DNA from 2 places in the Leuconostoc sp. DB-1 genome. Region 1 is predicted to be linked to the other one. Evidence: predicted binding sites of a transcription regulator. Region 1 holds the regulator's gene; the other holds the start of a gene.
The links. The regulator Rex, encoded in region 1, represses fermentation and respiration genes when NADH is low (regulators of the CRP and FNR family bind a similar motif). The targets are predictions, from matches to a motif close to TTGTGAANTANTTCACAA.

Region 1 (3,428 bases):
TTGAAAAACCATTTCCGCGACTTGACCTGTCGCATGGTTAGACACATATGTTCCTTTATCACCTGTCATGATAATAATGTTTTCCGCTGACTCCGGATTTTTAGCATTCCAGTCAATGACCTTTTCTAATTGATTAGCTGACAAATGTACTGAATACAATTGTTGTTCAAATGTTGATACAACTGCACCATTGGAACCAACAAAATCCATTTCAAAGCCATTATTAATTGTTGGGGCAAACAATTGTTGTAGATTTTTAACTTGACGCCCTGAAGCCGCAACAAAACGCATATCGCGTGTCTCCATAACTGATAAAACGCGTTCAAATCTAGCTTGACTATATTCATCATTTGCCGTTAAAAACGTGCCATCCATGTCCGACGCAATTAATTTAATTGACATTACTTGTCTCCTACTCGTAAATACTATCTTTCAATTGTACCAAAAAAGCGCCGTTAAGCGCTAATTTCATTCAAATTGTTTAAGATATTCTTGATAACCAGATTCATCAATTACCCAATCTAGTTCACCAATGTACTCAGCATGGGGATCATGGTAAGCAAATTCATGCTTAAATTTGTATAATCCATCTGAATTATCAAATTCACCAATGCCACCAAAATCGTACTCAACTTTGCCTAATTCAAGTCCCCATTTGAGCATTTCGTATTGGATAGCAGCAGGCGCATTATGCTTTCCAAATTCACGGTATGAACCAGCGTACATGTACCAAATCTCATCGCCATAAGAGAATCCAAGGCCACTGGCAATAACTTGATCTTCATAATGCGCTAGATAAACACGGAATAATCCCGTACCAGCCCATAATTTTTGCATTCGTAAGAAATAGTCAATTGGTCGATGGGTAATGCCATGGCTCTTCGCCATCGACACATATGTATCAAACAATGCGCGAATGTCTTCTTCACTATCACCACTTGTAACAGTAACCCCGTCACGAAAAGCACGACGAATATCATTTCTGACTTTCGGCTTAAAATGAAGCATTAACTCATCTTCATTTGTAATGGGCTTAGCCCCTTCACCGCGACCATCATAGTACAAAACAACATTCTTACGTGGTTGAATGTTCCCATGCATATGCTTAACTTGTTTATTTCTTGTTTTAAATCCAGCATCAAGATACTTTTGATTTAATGCATCAGAATATGACACCTCAGGATCCATACGTACCAAAAATACATTATCTGGCAAAGCTGTCAATGCTTCATTAATCATTGACTTAATCAAGTCAATGTCCTCAACATCAGCTACTGGCCCTCGGCCAACATAAGCTAATAGTTTTCCTGGTACTGCTTCGACGGTTAAAATAGACATAGCGGCATCAATTTTTCCGTCAGTTTCGTGGTAAACATAAATGTGTCCCCAGTTAGATTTCAACTCTCCCCACAATGGATCTTGTGTTACTTGTCCACGGGGATTTTCACGAACGAATTGCTGATAATCAGTTACTTTTTTGGAATCATCTAAATTTAAAATAGTCATGTGAAATTATAGTCCTGTCGTAATTGAGCCGTAGTTTTCGATGAAATAAACTAACGTCTGTAATTCATTTGTTAAGTCAACGTTTTGCACACGAACACCAGTTGGAACAGTCACACGTACTGGTGTAAAGTTCAAAATACCTTTGACACCCGTTTCGACTAACTGGTTGGTAATTTCTTGTGCAACACCTTGTGGAACCGTTAGAATGGCAATATTGATACGTTGTGCTGTTATTTGCTCTTGTAACTCTTCCATTGAATAAATTGGTACACCTGACAAAATTGTGCCTGTACGCTTTTCGTCTGCATCAAATGCTGCTGCAATACGCATATTTGATGATTGATGGAAATTAAAGTTTAATAAAGCTTGTCCAAGATTACCAGCACCGATTAAAGCCACATTAATTAAGCTGTCTTGGTCCAATACATTAGCGAAGAAATCTAAAAGCGCTTTGACATCATAACCGTAGCCACGCTTACCTAGCGCACCAAAATATGAAAAATCTCGACGAATTGTTGCCGCATCGAACTTAATAGCTTCACTCAACTCTGAGGAAGAAATCCGTTCCTTGCCAGCATCATGTAAGAATGTTAGATAACGAAAATATATAGGTAGCCGCTTAGCAGTTGCACGCGGTATTTTAGGTTGTTGAGTCATAATTATCTCCATTAATTAAACTTGTGAACTTTTGCATAACTAGTATACCATATATAAAAGGTTTTACCAAAAGATAGTGATGTTTTCACAATGATGTCAGGATTATAACAATTCAAAATCCAATCCCGGATCCGTGTTTAAATCTAAATCAGCAAAAATATTTTTCTTGTAATTCCAATAACCCGCAGCACCAATCATTGCTGCATTATCCCCTGTATACTGCATCGGAACAGGGATAAATTCTGTCTTTGGAAAATCGTTTAATAGCATAGTCAATTCTTCACGTAATTGAGAATTTGCGGCGACACCACCAGCTAATACAAAACTTTTAACAGGAAAATTTTCTAATGCTCGTTTTGTCCGACCAATTAATGCATCAACAACAGCATTTTGAAAGCTAGTCGCCAAATCATTCTGATTGATTGTTTCCTCTTTTTGATTGGCGTGATGTACATAATTAATTACCGCACTCTTCAAACCAGAAAAACTAAAATCATAGTTATCTTCATGTGCCATGGCAGTTGGAAATTTAATGGTTGGTTGGCCTCTATGAGCCATCTCATCAATTGTCTTCCCAGCAGGATACGGCAAATTTAATAGCCGCCCAACTTTATCAAAGCTTTCTCCAGCTGCATCATCACGTGTTTCGCCAATGACTTCAAATTGGTTTTCTTCACGCATCAATACAAGTTCAGTATGTCCACCAGAAACCATTAATGCCATCGCTGGATATTTAATTGGCTTGTTAAAATTTGCCGCCGCAATATGACCTGCTAAGTGATTAACTGGAATAACTGGCAAACCATGCGCCAGAGCAAATGTTTTCGCCCCCATTAAACCAACTAATAAAGAGCCGACTAGTCCCGGCCCATATGTCACAGCAACCGCATCAAGCGCTTTGAGTTCTACATGAGCCGTGTTTAAAGCATCATTTAGTACCCGAGTAATCCATTCAATATGATGTCTACTGGCCACTTCAGGAACAATACCACCAAAGCGTTGATGTGAATTAATTTGGGTAGCCACACTGTTGCTTAGCACAATGTGACCGTCTTCAACAATGGCGACACTTGTTTCATCCGCACTTGATTCAAAGGAAATTATTTTAGTCAATTTTTTTCTCCATCATAATTGCATCATCACCATTTCTATAATATTTTTCACGACGATAATACTCTGTAAATCCCAGCTTTCTATATAATGCTTGGGCGCCACCATTTTGTGCAGATACTTCAAGCAAAAATCGAGTAACTTGCTTCATATTA
Region 2 (3,428 bases), 140 kb from region 1:
GACAAGTTGACTCACATTTCAACTGGTGGTGGTGCTTCACTTGAATACCTTGAAGGTAAGGAATTGCCTGGAATCGCTTCAATTTCGGAAAAGTAATTTCAAAAATAGCGCGAAAGCGCTTTTTTTGTACAATAATTTAAAAATTGTTAAACGTTTGATTGATTAATTACTGTATATATGGTTTAATAATTAACGGACAAAATAACGTTTGCCAGTGAGCAGACATTTTGGAGGAAAACAATATATGACAATTAGTCAGTCCGAAAACGTAATGCAGCAAGATCAGGTAGAGACTGGTGCTCAAATGACCAGCGAACAAAAGGTGGTTCTTGGATCAACAACCCTAGGATTTACTTTGGATCATATGGACGCAACATTCCTATCTTTCGCATTGGCGCCTATGATTGCCGAACTACACATTACTGGTGCACAGGGTGGAATTATTGCAGCAATGTCAAACTGGGGAGCACTATTAGGAAGTCTCTTGTTTGGTATTTTAGCTGACCGTATCGGTCGTGTTAAAGTATTGTCTTATACTATTATGCTCGTGACCTTTGCGACAGTTATCTTGGCATTTTTGGATAACACGCACACGATTTATGCAGCTCGTTTCCTTCTGGGGATGGGAACTGGTGGTGAGTATGGTGTAAGTATGGCATTGATTGCTGAGAGCTTTAGAGCTAGTCGTGTAGGCCGTATGAGCTCTATTACTGCAATTGGCGGACAAGTGGGTGCCATACTCGCGGCAATTTTAGCAACATTAATTATGCCTTCCTTTGGTTGGCGTGGTTTGTTTATGTTAGGATTTTTGCCACTAATCGTTGTATACATTGTGAGACGACACTTAAAAGAAACACCTGAATTTGAGCAACTGCAAGCTGACTACAAGACTGGTAAAAAGAAATTTAGTTTTAAAACGATTGCCAATACCCCAAACGCGCTTATACTTCTTTTGTGTTAATTGTGATGTTGACTATTCAAACGTCGGGCTATTACGGATTGATGAACTGGTTGCCAACAATTATGCGGAAGCAATTGGGTATCACAGAAACAATTACAGCAGGATACGTCAATCTTGGTATGATACCTATTATTATTGGTATGGCGGTTGGTATGCTTACTTTTGGTACGATTCTAGACACCATAGGTCCCCGACGCGCGTTTGCCATATTCTTAGTAGCTTCAGCGCTTATGATTTATGTCTTTACATTTGCATATAATATGTGGACATTAACAATTTTAGGTGCGTTAGTTGGATTTTTCTCTAACGGCATGTATGGTGGATTTGGCGCAGTTATTAGTCAATTGTATCCTTCGGAAATTCGAGCAACTGCAGCCAATACCTTGATGGGATCTGGCCGTGCTATTGGTGCCTTTTCATCAGTTGTGATTGGTTGGATTATGGACAATTATAGTGTGGCAGTCGTGATGCTGAGTTTATCGTTAATGTACGTCATTAGTTTAATTTTTATGTTAACAATTCCTGGATTTAAAAAATTAAATACTGACCAATAATTCAATAAAATTAAAAGGAACATTTAATGATAATGTTCTTTTTCTTTTGGGTATTTATGTGAAACGAGTCACTAACGGAAGGAGATGCGTAGTAAATAATACTTTACAAATATGACAAAAAGCGGTAAAATTAATTGTAAATAAGTTCACATACAAGAAAGAGGTTAAAAATGAAAGCAGCAGTTGTTCGTAACGTAAATGATGGTTATGTTGATTTGATCGAGGATTGGCAGCCACGTGCGTTAGCATTTGGAGATGCATTGGTTGATGTTGAATACGTTGGCCTTTGTCACACTGATTTGCACTGTGCAAACGGCGATTTCGGTGACCCTAACAAGATCGGTGAACGGAACGGTAATTTTGGTCGAGTTATTGGACATGAAGGTGTTGGACGCGTGTCTAAATTAGGTGAAGGTGCTAGCGATTACCTTAAAGTCGGTGACCGTGTTTCAATTGCCTGGTTCTATGACGCTTGTGGCGTTTGTGATTACTGTGTCTCAGGAAACGAAACGTTCTGCCGTAAGGTGCGTAATTCTGGTTACACAATTGATGGCGCAATGTCACAACAAGTTGTTGTAAATGCTAAGTATGCAGTTAAAGTACCAGAAGGCTTAGACCCTGTTGAAGCGACATCAATTACTTGTGCTGGTGTTACAATGTACAAAGCCTTGAAAGTCGGTGAAACTAAGCCTGGTGAGTGGGTGTCAGTTCACGGTGCTGGTGGTCTAGGTAATTTGGCTGTTCAATATGCACACAGTGTTTTCGGTGCTCACGTTGCAGTTATTGATGGAAACGATGATAAATTAGCAGCCGCAAAAGCTAATGGAGCGGAAGTACTAGTTAATCGTAAGAAGGAAGATGTTGTAGCTAAGGTGAATGAATTAACTGGCGGCGTTCACAATGCTCAAGTGACAGCTGTTAACGATGCTGCATTCTCCCAGGCTGTGAATGTGCTTCGTCCAATGGGCAAGCTTGTAGCCGTTGCTTTGCCACAAGGTGATATGGCTTTGAATATTGCTAAAACAGTCCTTGATGGTATTGAAGTTCGCGGTTCATTGGTTGGAACACGTGCAGACCTAAAGGAAGCTTTCCAATTTGGTGCTGAAGGAAAAGTTAAGCCAATTGTTGAGACAGTTGCCTTCCAAGACATGAATGAAATTATTGATGAAATGAAAGCCGGTTCAATTACTGGTCGTAAGGTCATTGATTTTACAACACTTTAATAGTAAAAAAGCGTAAACAACTATAATAGCTGTTTACGCTTTTTATTTTGATCTTAAACATTGGCTTCTAAAACAATTAAATTATCTTCGGAATCATGTATTGATAAGGCAATTTTGTTTCCAAATCTTTTTTCTGGCTCGCCAATAATTGGGATGAAATTGTTACGTAAGTGTTTTACCAAATCAGCTTGGTGATCACGAACGAGCATTTCTAGGCGGTCAGTTGGTTTGCCGGTGACAAACACAATATCTTCGCCATCAATCACAAGGTGCCGACCACTTTGGTGACCAGATTGCGGTAAATCAAATACATCACGCCAAAAGCGATAAGCACGGTTGATGTCAGCAGCTGGAATAGTTTTGATGTTTAGTTTACGTGGTTTCATAATAATTATAGTATAGCGGATTCTCTGGTTTTTTCAACCAGTTCCATATCTTGTTGGCGAGTTAAGATTGTATAAATGGTAATCAGTGATGCGACAAATCCCATGAAGAACCAAGAAATATTTGGTGAATAGATGTTTGCGGTGCCGAGAAAAATAATTTGACCAAGTGGCGTGGCCGACATAACGAATGTATTAATTAGACCAGAAACACCCGCCAAGCGATTATGATCGGTTCGCTTCATTAAGATTGCCCCTAATTTTGGATTGATTTTAGCTTCAATGTATGAAAATAAAAAAATGATTA

Region 2: the regulator Rex is predicted to act here: its motif matches at 1,650-1,667, upstream of adhP (alcohol dehydrogenase AdhP).

The regions. Positions count from the first base shown of each region.
Region 1 covers NZ_JABFNJ010000001.1:1,495,050-1,498,477, forward strand. Annotated here, with positions in the region: gene HFP47_RS07360 (HAD-IIB family hydrolase) at 1-402, opposite strand, end outside; gene HFP47_RS07365 (peptidoglycan bridge formation glycyltransferase FemA/FemB family protein) at 469-1,506, opposite strand; gene HFP47_RS07370 (redox-sensing transcriptional repressor Rex) at 1,513-2,163, opposite strand; gene tsaD (tRNA (adenosine(37)-N6)-threonylcarbamoyltransferase complex transferase subunit TsaD) at 2,266-3,276, opposite strand; gene rimI (ribosomal protein S18-alanine N-acetyltransferase) at 3,269-3,428, opposite strand, start outside.
Region 2 covers NZ_JABFNJ010000001.1:1,637,969-1,641,396, reverse strand. Annotated here, with positions in the region: gene pgk (phosphoglycerate kinase) at 1-96, shown strand, start outside; partial or broken gene HFP47_RS08080 (MFS transporter) at 245-1,515, shown strand; gene adhP (alcohol dehydrogenase AdhP) at 1,686-2,738, shown strand; gene HFP47_RS08070 (lactoylglutathione lyase) at 2,792-3,124, opposite strand; gene HFP47_RS08065 (MFS transporter) at 3,130-3,428, opposite strand, start outside.